One region of the Janthinobacterium sp. OK676 genome, then DNA from elsewhere that is predicted to be linked to it. Evidence: predicted binding sites of a transcription regulator. Region 1 holds the regulator's gene; each other region holds the start of a gene.
The links. The regulator sigma-54, encoded in region 1, starts transcription at its own class of promoters, with help from an activator protein. The targets are predictions, from matches to a motif close to TGGCANGNAANCTGCTTT.
Positions count from the first base shown of each region.

Region 1 (4,785 bases):
GGCAAGTCGTGCATGATGTTTCGCTGCAAGTCGAATGCGGTGAAGTGGTGGGGTTGCTGGGCCCGAACGGCGCCGGCAAGACTACCTCGTTCTACATGATCGTCGGCCTGGTGCCGTCGGACGGCGGCAGCATCGACATCAGCGGCGTGGACATTTCCAGCCTGCCGATCCATCGCCGCGCGCAGATGGGCCTGTCCTATCTGCCGCAGGAAGCGTCCGTGTTCCGCAAGCTGACGGTGGAAGACAATATCCGCGCCGTGCTGGAAATCCAGACCGTCGAAGGCCGCCCCCTGAAGAAGGCCGAGATCGAGGAACGTCTGGATAAATTGCTGGCCGACTTGCAGATTGAAAAGTTGCGCGAGAACCAGGCCTTGTCCCTGTCGGGCGGCGAGCGCCGCCGCGTGGAAATCGCCCGCGCGCTGGCCACCGATCCCCGTTTCGTGCTGCTTGACGAGCCGTTCGCCGGTGTCGATCCGATCGCCGTGATCGAGATCCAGCGCATCGTGCGCTTCTTGAAGGAGCGCAATATCGGCGTGCTCATCACCGATCATAATGTGCGCGAGACGCTGGGTATTTGCGACCGTGCCTACATCATCAACCAGGGCTCGGTGCTGGCGTCGGGACGCCCCGACGACATCATCGCGAACGAGTCGGTACGCCGGGTCTATCTGGGCGAACACTTCCGTATGTGAGCCAATGAAACAATCATTGCAGCTGCGCACCTCGCAGCACCTGGCACTGACGCCGCAGTTGCAGCAATCGATACGCCTGTTGCAATTGTCTACCCTGGAATTGCACCAGGAACTAGAGCAACTGCTGACGGACAATCCCCTGCTCGAACGGCTCGACGATCCGCTCGACCGTTCGCTGCGCCTGCTGTCCGATGGCGCCTTGAGTTCGACGGCCGCGCCGGCCGAAGCGCCGCCCCAGCCGCCAGGCCAGGAGGCGCCCGCGGCGCCGGCTGAAGCGGAAACCTTTGACGGCGAGGCGGGCGAGGGCCCGGCCGCCGTGGATGGCGGCGACAGCGACTGGAGCGAGGCGAGCCGGGGCAAGGCGCCCGACGACGAAGATTCCCGTCCGCAACTGGAAGCCCATCACTGCACCCTGCGCGAACACCTGATGGAGCAGATGCGCGTGACGGTGCTCGAATTGCGCGACCGCGCGCTGGTCGAGCTGATCATCGACGCGCTCGACGACAATGGCTACCTGGAAGAGTCGCTCGACGACATCCTGGCGCGCCTGCCGGAAGAGCTGGAAATCGACGCGGACGAGATGCGCACGGCCCTGGCGCTGCTGCAAAGTTTCGATCCGCCCGGCGTGGGCGCGCGCAATGCGTCCGAATGTCTGGCCCTGCAGATCAAGCGCTTGCCGCAGGTTGCCATGGTGACGCGGCGCATGGCCCTCGTCATCGTGGAAAAGCACCTGGCCTGGTTTGCCCAGCGTGATTTCAACAAGCTGAAAAAAGCCCTCGATTGCGACGATGAAGACTTGCGCGAAGCGCAGACGGTGATTCGCCAATGCAACCCGCATCCGGGTGCCGTGTTCGCCTCTGACGTGTCCGATTACGTGGTGCCCGACGTCGTCGTCAAGCGCGCGCGCAATGGCTGGCAAGTGACCCTGAACAACGACGTCATGCCGCGCCTGCGCGTGAACGCCATGTACGCCAACCTGCTCAAGCAGGGCAAGGGCGAAGGTGCCATGGGCGCACAGTTGCAGGAAGCCAAGTGGCTGATCAAGAATATGCGCCAGCGCTTCGACACCATCCTGCGCGTGGCACAGGCGATAGTAGAAAGACAAAAGAACTTTTTCTCGCATGGGGCCGTTGCCATGCGCCCCCTTGTGCTCCGTGAAATAGCTGATACACTGGGTTTACACGAGAGTACTATCTCGCGGGTAACAACTCAAAAGTACATGCTGACCCCGCACGGCATGTTCGAGTTGAAATATTTCTTTGGTAGCCACGTCGCCACCGAAGCGGGGGGCGAAGCGTCATCGACGGCGATACGGGCATTGATCGTGCAACTGACAGGAGCAGAAGACCCTAAAAATCCTTTATCCGACAGTAAGATTGCGGACATGCTGGGGGAACAAGGCATGGTGATTGCGCGACGTACTGTTGCCAAATACCGGGAAGCATTAAAAATTCCGCCAGTGAGCCTGCGTAAGTGTTTGTAAGTTTTTTTCGGTTCCTCTGCGGGCCGGATACGATGGACCGCACGAACCCGATCATCTTTAGGAGTGTGTATGAATCTCACCATCAGCGGACATCATCTCGAAGTGACACCAGCCATCCGTGAATACGTACAAACGAAGCTGGAGCGCGTGAAACGTCATTTCGATCAAGTCATCGATATCGCCGTGATTCTGACCGTGGATAACCTCAAAGAGAAAGAAAAACGTCAAAAGGCCGAAGTCAACCTGCGTCTGAGTGGCAAGACCGTCTATGTGGAAAGCCTGGCGCAAGACTTGTACGCCGCAATCGATGCCCTGATCGACAAGCTCGATAGGCAAGTGATGAAATACAAAACCAAAGTGCAAGGGCACGGTAAAGAGGCGATCAAGCATCTGCCAGACAGCTCGGAAGAAGAATTCGCCCCCGCCTAAGCGGCCTGCGACTTTCAACCGGTTGTGATCAACTAAGGGCGCACATTGCGCCCTTTTTTGCGCCCAGCGGAACGCAATGTTCCCCGCGCAGGCGCTAGAATGTTTGCACTTTCACTTCTTTCCTGCCTGCCATGAGCGACTTCGTCCAGACTGCCATCCGCAACCGCACGGGCCACATCGTGCTCGACCGTCCGAAAGCCTTGAATTCCCTGTCGCTGGACATGGTGCGCGCCCTGAGCGCGGCCCTGCTGGTCTGGCGCGATGATCCCCAGGTGGACGCCGTCGTGATCCGCTCCAGCAGCGAGAAGGGCCTGTGCGCCGGCGGCGACATCCGTTTCTTTTACGATGCGGGCCTGGCCACGCCGCAAGGCGGCAGTGCCTTGCTGGAAGATTTCTTTACGGAAGAATACGCTTTGAATCATTTGATTCATTTCTATCCGAAACCGTATATTGCCGTGATGGATGGCGTGGTGATGGGCGGGGGCATGGGCGTGGCGCAAGCTAGCCCCGGCAACTGCCTGCGCATCGTCACGGGCCGCACGCGCATGGCCATGCCGGAAGTCAATATCGGCCTGTTTCCGGACGTGGGCGGCAGCTATTTCCTGTCCCGCCTGGCTGGACAGCTGGGTCTGTACCTGGGCTTGACGGGCTTGACGATCAACGCGGCCGACGCCCTGTACACGGGCCTGGCCGATGTCTACCTGCCCGAAGCGCAGGTGGGGGCCCTGCTGGACCTGTTCGAATCGACGCCGGGCGAGGCCTTGCCGGTGGCGATCAAGGCCCTGGCGGCGCCGTTCCAGGCCAAGGCGGGCGTTTCTTCCCTGGCCACGGCGCGCGCGGCGCTGGATCGCCATTTCAGCGCTGGCTCCGTGGCAGCCATCATGGCCTCGCTGGCGCAGGACGACGGTGCGTTCGCCAGCAAGGCCTTGGCGGCCATGCGCCTGCGCTCGCCCCTGATGATGTCCGTGACGTTGGAATTGCTGCAGCGGGGCGCCCACCTGGGCGTGGCCGATTGCCTGCGCATGGAACGCACGGTGGTGCGCCACAATTTCGAACATGGCGAAGTGCTCGAGGGCGTGCGCGCGCTGGTGGTCGACAAGGATAATGCGCCGCGCTGGAATCCATCAAGCCTGGACGAGGTCGACGCGGCCATGGTGGCGCGCTTCTTCGCTCCCGTCTGGCCGGCGCAAGCGCATCCGCTGCGCCACCTGAATTAAACTAGGCGCGTTCGCGGTGGCGCAAGACGACGCGTTCGTTGGGCCCGAAGTATTGCGCCAGCCGTTCCGCCATGTACACGGAGCGGTGCTGGCCGCCCGTGCAGCCCAGGGCCACCGTCAGGTAGCTGCGGTTGTCGGACTTGAATGATGGCAACCATTTCTCGATGAAGGCGCGTATGTCGGCCAGCAATTCCAGCGCGCTCGGCTGCGCGTCGAGGAAGGCGATCACGGGCGCGTCGCGTCCGTCGAGGGGGCGCAGGGCCAGGTCGTAATAGGGGTTCGGCAAGGCCCGCACATCGAAGACGAAGTCGGCGTCCAGCGGCACGCCCAGCTTGAAGGCGAACGATTCGAAGAACAGGGTCAGCGGTGCACGCTCGGAGGCGACGATATCCTTGATCCAGGCGCGCAGCTTGTTGGCGCTCAGCTCCGACGTGTCGATCACGTGGCCCAGCTGTTCGATGGCCGACAGGCGCTCGCGTTCTTCCGAGATGCATTCGATCAGGGTGCGGCGGCTGGCCGGATTCTGGTTCGGACGCAGTTCGTGCGACAGCGGATGGCTGCGCCGCGTTTCCGAGAAGCGCGCCACCAGCGAATGCGTGGTAGCCGTCAAGAACATGACCTTGACGTCGTGCCCCTGGTCGCGCAGCAGGGCCACATTGTGCGGCAGGCTGACGAGCGACTCGGCGCTGCGCGCATCGACGGCGACGGCCAGTTGCGGTGTGCCTTCGTCGAGCAGGGTTTGCACCAGGCTGGGCAGCAAGGCCGGTGGCAGGTTGTCGACACAATAGTAGCCGGCATCTTCCAGCACATTGAGCGCGACGGATTTACCGGAGCCGGATATTCCGGTGATAAGGACGATATGCATAGCCCGATCATACAATAAAGACCGGTGCTCTGCTCCCAAGGCAATTATCTTTACAAACTATTGCAATTTCATATGTGTATTTCGTAGGTCGGCTTAGCG
Region 1 is NZ_FNHA01000015.1:79,610-84,394, forward strand. Features, by position in the region: gene lptB (LPS export ABC transporter ATP-binding protein) at 1-692, shown strand, start outside; gene BLU39_RS25115 (RNA polymerase factor sigma-54) at 697-2,175, shown strand; gene raiA (ribosome hibernation-promoting factor, HPF/YfiA family) at 2,245-2,604, shown strand; gene BLU39_RS25125 (enoyl-CoA hydratase/isomerase family protein) at 2,736-3,821, shown strand; gene rapZ (RNase adapter RapZ) at 3,823-4,686, opposite strand.

Region 2 (4,785 bases), on a different contig from region 1:
TGCGCAAAGCAGGCTCCCGATGTCTGGCTTGCCTACCTGGGGAAATATCATGTCCGCACACACTTACAAGCTGATCGAACTGGTGGGAACTTCGACCGAGAGCAGCGATCAGGCGATACGCGATGCCATTGCCAAGGCGGCGCTGACGGTCAAGCATATGGACTGGTATGAAGTGACGGAGTCGCGCGGCCATATCGTCGATGGCAAGGTGGCGCACTTCCAGGTCACGCTCAAGGTCGGCTTCCGGCTCGAATAAAGGGACCGAGCAAGGCAGGCGGCGCGCTCAGCGCCGCCCAGGTACTCCCCGGCTCTCCAGCCACTCCCGGCCGCCGCTGTCCAGCGCGGTCTCAATGACCTTTTCCGGCAAGCTGTAGACGGTCGCCCAGCTGGCGCGGCCGTCCTGCGTGTTGGCGGGAAAGCTGTGCGTCTCGATCGGCCAGTGGTATTTGCGTTTCAGCGCTTTCACGATGGCGGCCAGCGAGACGCGGCCTTGCAGCGGTTCGGCGCCGGACTGGTCGCGGTTCGACAGTAGCACGGCCAGGACCTGGCCGCGGCCCGTGCGTGCGCCGGGGAAGGTGGGGGTTTTGTTTGCCATGGCCTATTTTACCGGGCAATGATCGGCGAGAGGCGATGTGCCGCACCTTTGATCTGGCGCAAACGCCGCATCGGCTTTGCGGCCACGATGGACGTTTCGACAGGCTGCCAGTGCCCCTCTGGCAGCCTGGACCTGTCATCAAGGGGCACAGGAGCCTATCATGCACAGCCTGAACATCCAAGCCATGCAATGGCAGCCCGTCGCCGATATTTCCGCCGTCAATCCGCTGCTGCCCGACGATCTCGCCTGCTTTCGCGAACTGCGCGACGTGCTGCAACGTTATGGCGCGCTCGACCGCTTTGGCATTTCCCTGATCCACCGCCATTTCGACATCGCCGACGACGAGGAATTGATGGAGTACACGGATGCGGAAGCACGCACCCTGACGGTAAAGCCTGTCAAGAAAAGCGACATCGACTGGCAGCACACGACGATTACCAACTGGAAATTGACGGAAGACGAGGAAGTGGCGCGCATCGGTTGCGGCTGCGCGCGCAATTCGGGTGGCCACCTCGGCTATCACCGCGGTACCTGAACCTGCCAATTGCCGCGCCCTTGAAAGGTCCTGCCATGGATGATCCCAAACTCAGCAAGTCACGCCGCAGCTTTGTCGAAGGCATGGCCGGCGGCGCACTGGCCGCCTTCGCCGTGCCCACGGCGGCACAGCCGGCGGAGGCGCCGGTGCCCGCCGGACCCAGGCCGCTGGCACCCGGCTATCCGCGCCCGCCTTTTCCCGTCCAGCAGCAGCCGTGGCCGGGCCTGGCCAGCCGCATGCAGCCCCGGCCCGACCATGGCGAAACCAGTTACAAGGGATCGGGGCGCCTGCTGGGGCGCAAGGCCTTGATCACGGGCGGCGATTCCGGCATCGGGCGGGCGGCGGCCATCGCCTTTGCGCGCGAAGGCGCCGACGTGGCCATCAACTACCTGCCGGCCGAAGAGTCCGATGCGCAGGAAGTGTTGCAGCTGATCCGCGCGGCCGGGCGCAAGGCCGTGGCCATCCCTGGCGACATCAAAAGCGAGGCGTTTTGCCAGCGCCTGGTCAGCGAAGCGGCCCGCCAGCTGGGTGGCCTGGATATTCTGGTCAACAATGCGGGACGGCAATTCTCGCGCGACTCCATCCTCGACATCAGCACGGCGCAGTTTGACGACACCTTCAAGACCAATGTCTACGCCATGTTCTGGATCACGAAAGCGGCCGTGCCCCTGCTGCCAGCCGGCGCCAGCATCATCAATACCGCCTCCGTGAATGCCTACGATCCCGGCGAGAACATCATCGATTACGCCGCCACCAAGGGCGCGATCATGATCTTTACCAAAGGGCTGGCCAAGCAGCTGGCGAAACAGAACATCCGCGTCAATGCCGTCGCGCCCGGCCCCTTCTGGACGGCATTGCAAGTGACGGGCGGGCAATCACCGGACAAGATTCCCGCGTTCGGCCAGGACACGCCCATGGGACGCCCGGGGCAGCCGGCGGAACTGGCGGCCGTGTATGTGTTGCTGGCATCCCCGGAATCGAGTTACGCCACTGGCCAGGTGTATGGCGCCGTCGGCGGGCGCGGCGGTCCCTAGCACGCAGTGACGCCGGTGCCGGCACCACCCGCCAGGCGCCGTCGGCCTTTCTTACACTTTGCTTCAACCGGCTCAGTTCGCTTTGCACAAGTACTTGATTCCATGTGATTTTTTTGTGTGGCACGCAAGCTGCTTATCACTGTCTACGAGATGAATCCAGGCAGGTCATTCTGGATTTTTCATCCCCCGGATTTTCCGAGACTGACTACGATAAGAGGCTGCGATGAACATCGATCACACACGAAGCAAGACCCTGGGCTGGCTGGGCGCACTGGCGGCGGCAAGCTTGCTTGCCAGCGGCCAGGCGCAGGCCGGTGCGTACGGCCTGGCCGTCAACGAGTTGAACACTTTCCGCATCACCACCAGCGCCGGCGCGCTGTCGCTGGCCGGCGCCAACCGCAATGCCAGCGACAGCGCCTTCTTCGAGGGCGGCGTGGCCGTCAATCCGCGCGCCGTCAATACGGGCCCGGCCGCCAACGCGGACGTGCTGCAAGTATGTTCGGGCGGCGGCTGCAGCGGCTTGCCGCAAAATAACTACGCACCCAGCCCCAGTTCCACCCTGGAGTTCGCCCGCGGCGACGCGCATGCCTTTGGCAATATGCTCACGGCCGCCGGCTCCACCGTGCGCGCCGTTGCGGAAGCACAGCGCGACACGGTCGGCGCCGCCACGGCCACGGCGGGTGACACGCTCACCGGCTCCGTCAACCTGACCCTGTCGAGCGCCGGCTTCATCACCTTCAACTTCATGGCGCGGCGCGACCTGCGCACCAGCGTGACGACGATGGGCGACAAGTCGAACGTGTCGATCATGGATATCTTCAATATCTCGTGCAATACTTCCAGTCCCGTGGGCTGCCTGTCGCGCGCGAACGCCGATGGCGTGATCTTCCAGTTCGCGCCCGATGGCGACGCCAGCAATGGCAGCGACATCAACGGCAACCATACGGTCGGCAGCCTCGATCCCTTCAGCCTGAACATGACGGCCGGCACCAACGACCCGGCCACCGGGCGCGCCTTCACGAATGGCTTTGCGATGTTTTCGCTGACGTCGAATTTCGCCCTGCCCGCCGGCAGCTACACCATGAACTTTTCGAAGTCCACGCGCACCGATATCGTCGTCATCGACCCCCTGCAGGTACCGGAGCCAGGCACCCTGTTCCTGCTGGGCACGGGATTGGCGGCCCTGGCCTTTACGCGCCGCCGGCAGCCGACATAATCAGCAGCATGAAAAAAACGCGGCGCCCGTCAAGGCGCCGCGTTTTTTTTGTGCCGCTCAAAACGTGTTAACCGAGCCGTGCCAGCGCCCGGCGCGCCATCTGCAATTGCTGCAGATAATAGCGGTGCAGCATGGCGGGATCGGTGAGGTCGCGCCCCAATACCAGGCGCAGTTCGCTGGCAGGGCAGTCGGCGGCCTGGGTCTGTACTTGAGCGCCCAGCTGGCGGGCCAGCTGGCGCGCCGCCTGTTCTTGCGCGGGCCGGTATTCGACGCGCGTGCGCGCCACCTGGAAGCGGGTTTCATTGGCCAGGCGCACCACCTGCACGGGCGCGCCAGCCAGGCTGCGCGCCAGCGCGGCGGCCAGACCGGGCACGCCGTTGCCATTCACGATTTCCAGGCGCGGATGCGGCACGCTGGCTGCCGGTGCAAGCGCCACAGACTGCGACGCGGCAGCGGGCACGCTGCGCACGACGGCCGGCGGCACGCGCCGCAGGCGGGCCAGACCATCGCTCTGCGTGATCTCCACGCGCGCCATGGCGGGCACATCCCGTGTCTGCGCCTCCGCCGGCACGGGCTGTGGCGACTGCTCGCCGTGCAATAACGCCATGTCGCGCCGCACATCGTGTTCCTGCAAGCTGCTCGCCTGGCGCCGCATGACGGCGGCGCGCTCGTGCTGCCCCAGCCGTTCCAGCACCTGCGCCAGATGCCGCCAGGCCAGCGCATTGAGCGGGTCGAGCAGACAGGCCTGTTCCAGCGCAGTCAACGCCTGCGCATCGCGCCCGCTTAAATAATAGGCATGACCGAGATTGCTGAACAGATAGGCCTGCCGTGGCTGCGGCGTGCCCGCCTCCTGCGTCAAGGCCAGCCAATGGGCGATCGCCGCGTCGTGGTCGCCCCGCTGCGCATGCAGCACGGCCAGGCCGTTGCGCGCGTTCACGTGGCGCGGTGCGGCGCGCAAGGCTTGTTCATAGGCCGCTTGCGCCGCCGGCAAATCGCCCCGCTCGAAATGCTGGCGCCCCGCCGCATAGGCGGCATCGGCGTCGGGCCACGCTGGCAACAGCGCGTGGGCCAGCTGGGTGGTACAGGCGGCCAGGCCCAGGCAGGCGCAGGCGGCGGCCAGGCGGGAAATCATCAAGCGCATGGTAGCTCCTTTCAGCGGCTGGCCATGGCCGGCACGAGCACGCGATAGACTTCGATCACGGCCGGCCCCATGAGCACCAGCATCAGGGTGGGAAAGACGCAAAAGATCAGCGGGAACAGCAGTTTCAGGGCGATCTTCGCTGCTGCCTCTTCTGCAAGCAGGCTGCGCTTGCCGCGCAGGTTTTCCGAATGCACGCGCAGCGAATCGCCCATGCTGGTACCGAAGCGCTCCGATTGAATCAGCATGGCGACCAAGGTGTCGACG
Region 2 is NZ_FNHA01000005.1:281,774-286,558, reverse strand. Features, by position in the region: gene BLU39_RS12760 (dodecin) at 50-256, shown strand; gene BLU39_RS12755 (hypothetical protein) at 284-595, opposite strand; gene BLU39_RS12750 (hypothetical protein) at 756-1,130, shown strand; gene BLU39_RS12745 (SDR family oxidoreductase) at 1,166-2,164, shown strand; gene BLU39_RS12740 (EDSAP-1 family PEP-CTERM protein) at 2,388-3,380, shown strand; gene BLU39_RS12735 (LytR C-terminal domain-containing protein) at 3,448-4,521, opposite strand; gene BLU39_RS12730 (type II secretion system F family protein) at 4,533-4,785, opposite strand, start outside.
Region 2: a site for sigma-54 is predicted at 2,283-2,300, ahead of BLU39_RS12740 (EDSAP-1 family PEP-CTERM protein). Genes of this name have one in related genera too.

Region 3 (4,785 bases), on a different contig from region 1:
GAGCAGCCGAATCGTAGTCGCGCCCGATGGCCAGGCGGCAATACGCGTCCGTCATCAGGCGCGCATGCGTGACGTCGATGCTGACCCAGCCCGCGAAATCCCTGTCTTCCGCCCAGGCGTCGACCCAGGCATGGCTGGCCGCATGGCCCGTCGTGCCCGGATCGATATAGCCGGACACATAACGGGCCGGGATGCCCCAGGCGTGGCAGCAGGCAAGGAACAGGTGGGCGTGGTCCTGGCACACGCCGCGCCCCAGGGCCAGGGCGTCGCCGGCCGTCGTGGTGACCATAGTGGCGCCGCTTTCATAGGCGACCTTGCCGACGATGTGCTCCGCCAGGCGCAGCAAGTGCCCGGTGCCCGTCGTCACTGTGCGGTCCGGCAAGCTGGCGGCCGCCAGGTCGAGGATGGCGGAATCGGCCTGCGTCAGCGGTGTCGGCATGGTAAACAACAGCGGCGACAGGGTATCGACCAGGTTCAGCCGTCCCTTGTGCGGGTAGATGGTTTCCACCACGCCGTGCGCCACCAGGCTCAGCGATTGATGGCTGCCGCTGATCGTCAGCATGTGCGACAGGTTGCCGTAGGCATCCGTGTAGGCGTGGCACCGGCCCGGCGTCGTGATTTGCCAGGACAGGGCGCGCTGCTGCGGTTCGATACGCGGCGTCAGGTGCAGCTGCTGGATGGTGTAGGCCAGCGGCGCACTGTAGGCGTACGCGGTTTCGTGGCGGATGGTGAGCTGCATCAGGCCGCCAGGGGAACGAGGAAGTCGCGGCTGACCCGGTTGCCCAGGTCATAGATGTTTTCCAGAAACTCCGTCAGGGTCAGGTGCAGGCCCGCCTTCATGATGTCGTCGATATGGCCGAATTTCAGTTCCGCGTGCAACTTGCCCGCGAAGCGTTCCGTATCAGCCGACACATCGTTGCGGATGTGCTTGAGGTTTTCCACCACGTCATCCATGCAGGCCAGGAGCGACCTGGGCATGTCGCCGCGCAGCATCAGCAATTCCGCCACCCGCGCCGGCGTGATCACGTCGCGGTAGACCTTGCGGTAGATTTCAAAGCCGGAAACGGAGCGCAGCAGGGCCGCCCAGTAGTAAAAATCGCGCTGGGTGATGTCTTTCGACGTGTCGCGCGCGCCGTGGAACTTCACGTCGAGGATGCGCGCCGTGTTGTCGGCCCGCTCGAGGAAGGTGCCGAGGCGAATGAAGTGGATGGCCTCATCCTTGAGCATGGTGCCCAGCGTGACGCCGCGCGACAGGTGCGAGCGGTACTTGACCCATTCGAAGAACTGGCTGGGGTCCGTTTCCAGCAGATTGCTTTTCAGGCGTTTCTGCATGTCGAGCCAGGTGGCGTTCTGGATTTCCCACACTTCCGTCGTCAGGGTACCGCGCACGGCGCGGGCGTTTTCGCGCGCGCCCGTCAGGCAGGCGAGGATGGACGAGGGGTTGTTCGGGTCGCGCACCATGAAGTCGAGCACGTCGCGTGTATGGAAGCGGCCATATTTATGGTCGTACGCGCTTTGCAGCTCGGAAATACCCAGGGTGGCGCGCCAGCCTTGTTCCGCGTCCTGTTCGGACTGGGGCAGCATCGAGGTCTGCATATTGACGTCGAGCATGCGCGCCGTGTTTTCCGCCCGCTCCGTGTAGCGGGCCATCCAGAACAAATGATCGGCGGTGCGGCTCAGCATGTTTTCTCTCCTGCAAAAGCGGATGTGGCTTCCAGTACCCAGGTATCCTTGGTGCCGCCCCCTTGCGAGGAATTGACCACGAGCGAACCTTCGCCCAGCGCCACGCGGGTCAGGCCGCCGGGCACCATGGAAATCGTCTTGCCCGACAGCACGAACGGACGCAAATCGATGTGGCGCGGCGCGATGCCCGATTCCACGTAGGTGGGACAGGCGGACAGGGCCAGTGTCGGCTGGGCGATGTAGCCGCCCGGATTGGCCAGCAGGCGCTGGCGGAAGTCCTCGATCTGCGCGGCGCTGGACGCGGGACCCACCAGCATGCCGTAGCCTCCCGCGCCATGCACTTCCTTGACGACGAGCTGCGCCAGGTTCGCCAGCACGTAGGACAAGTCGGCGCTCTTGCGGCACTGGTAGGTCGGCACGTTGTTGAGTATCGGCTCTTGCGACAGATAGAACTTGATCATGTCGGGAACAAAAGGATAGATCGACTTGTCGTCGGCCACGCCCGTGCCGATGGCGTTCGCCAGGGTCACCCGGCCGGCGCGGTAGACGGACAGCAGGCCCGGCACGCCCAGGGACGAGTCCGAGCGGAAGGCCAGCGGGTCGAGGAAATCGTCGTCCACGCGGCGGTAGATCACGTCGACTCGCTTGGGGCCGCGCGTCGTGCGCATGTAAACAGAGTTGTCGTTGACAAACAGATCCTTGCCTTCGACCAGTTCCACGCCCATCTGCTGGGCCAGGAACGCATGTTCGAAGTAGGCGGAGTTGTACATGCCCGGCGTCATGACGACGACCGTGGGGTCATCGACGCCCATGGGCGCGACGGAGCGCAAGTTGTCGAGCAGCATGTCCGGGTAATGGTCGACGGGCGCGATGCGGTTGCGCGCGAACAGTTCCGGGAACAGCCGCATCATCATCTTGCGGTCTTCCAGCATGTAGGACACGCCGGACGGCACGCGCAGATTGTCTTCCAGTACATAGAATTCGCCCTGTCCCGCCCGCACGATGTCGACGCCGGCGATGTGGGCGTAAATGTCGGAGGCGACGGAAATGCCCTGCATTTCCGGGCGGTACTGGGCATTCTTGTAGATTTGCTCGGCAGGAATGATGCCCGCCTTGATGATGTTTTGCTCATGATAAATATCATGGATGAACATGTTCAAGGCTTGCACCCTCTGCACCAGGCCCGTCTGCATCTGCGCCCATTCGGCGGCGGGAATGATGCGCGGGATGGTGTCGAACGGAATCAGGCGCTCCGTGCCGGCATCGTCGCCGTAGACGGCGAACGTGATGCCGACCCGGCGGAACGTCAGGTCGGCCTCGGCCCGCTTGCGGGCGATGGTCTCGGGGGATTGCTGCGCCAGCCAGCTGCTGAATTCACGATAGTGTTCACGTACCTTGCTGTCCGTACCCACCTCATTTGCAGTCATTTCATTGAAAAAATTTGCCATGTTGTGATTTCCCTTGAGCCGTGTCTGACTATAGCTCAGCAGGAAGCGTGCCAATGGCGCACACCTGAAAGTGTGTAAAAAATGACCATTTTTGTGGCATAAATCCGTCATCCGCACCGCTTTGGTGCGTTACTGCTCGGAAAGTGCCGGTGTTGGGGCAGGTAGCGGCGAGCTCAAGCGTCCGGCGTGACGAAGGGCCGGCAATCGATGGGCAGGTCGATGGTAAACGTGGTGCCCGTTTCCGGCGCGCTGTCGACCAGCGCGCTGCCGCCATGGCTTTCCGCCACGTTTTGCACGAAGGGCAGGCCGATGCCCCAGCCGGGCGCGCTGCCCTGGTGTTCGCGGCGCAGGTACTCGAAGATGCGCTCGGCCTGGTCGGGGGCGATAGTGCTGCCCGTGTTGTGCACGGTGAGTATCATACGTTCGCGCAAGGTGTTGACGTGGATATGGATGGGGCCGTCGTCGCCGTACTTGAGGGCGTTGCCGACCAGGTTTTCCAGGGCGCGGCGCAGCGAATTCTCGCACCACCAGCCCGTCACGGACGCGCCCGTCACCAGGCATTTGCCCGGATGGCCGGTATTGACGCTGTCGCCCACCTGGCGCGCCAGCGGCAGGATGTCGAAGCGCTGCAGCACCAGCGGCAGCTTTTGCCCGCGGTGGTAGCTGAGCGTATCGAGCAATTCCTGGATCATCTCGTCGAGACGCTTGCCGTGTTCGATGATTTTCGACGCCAGGGCCGGCACGTCGAGCTGCTGCGCGCGCCGCTGCAGCAACTGGGCGCTGTTGAGCATGACGGACAGGGGATTGCGCATGTCGTGCGACAGGCCGGCGGCGATGCGCCGCTGGAAGCTTTCGTGCATGGCGGTAAATTCCAGGATGGCTTCGCGTATGCCCGTATCGATCGAGGCATTGATCACCTGCCAGTCGCGGCGCCGCAGCGGCACGCCCGCTTCGAGGGCCGCATCGGCGAAACAGTCGCGGAAGATCTGGTATTCCTGGATCACCTGTTCCGGGCCATAGCTGGTCATGCGCGCCCGTTCGTTGCCGTGCACGGCAGGGGCATTGGTATGGCTGGTGGCATTGTCGCGCGGATAGCCTGGCGTCAGCGCTTCGGCCAGGTTGTCGAAGAAGGCGGGCAAGGTATTGATCAATATCGGTGTCAGCAGGGCATCGGCGCCGCGTACCTTGGCGCGCACCTCGTGTTCCCATTGCGTCAGCACGGCATCGCGCATGCTGAAGATGCGCCGCGTGCGCGCGGGCATGTCCAGCACGTGCATTTTCTGGTCAGAGGCATAGGTCATCGCAGCTCTCCATCGACAGCTCGGCATCCGCGCCGTGCAACGGCGGGAGCTAAAGTATCCTCCAAATCGGCGTGCGGGTGGTGTTCAATTTGGCGCGTCGGCGCCGGTCATGACGGCGCTCAAATGACCGAGGGCCGTATCCCATTGCTCCAGCGAAAAGTTCTGCGGATCGTCATGGCCATTCGCAAAGCCCGTATCGAGCACGGCGTGGAAGGCGGGGATCAGCCACGTGCCCTTGCGCACGCTGGCGGCGATGTACAGCAGGGCCAGGCGCGCATATTGGGCCGAGGTGAAGCCGGGATCGGGCGCCAGCCCGTCGTTGCCCTTGCCGCCGCCGGGTACGGAGTTGCGCG
Region 3 is NZ_FNHA01000001.1:51,056-55,840, forward strand. Features, by position in the region: gene BLU39_RS00210 (transglutaminase family protein) at 1-739, opposite strand, end outside; gene BLU39_RS00215 (alpha-E domain-containing protein) at 739-1,683, opposite strand; gene BLU39_RS00220 (circularly permuted type 2 ATP-grasp protein) at 1,677-3,131, opposite strand; gene BLU39_RS00225 (sensor histidine kinase) at 3,305-4,432, opposite strand; gene BLU39_RS00230 (hypothetical protein) at 4,517-4,785, opposite strand, start outside.
Region 3: a site for sigma-54 is predicted at 3,167-3,184, ahead of BLU39_RS00220 (circularly permuted type 2 ATP-grasp protein). Genes of this name have one in related genera too.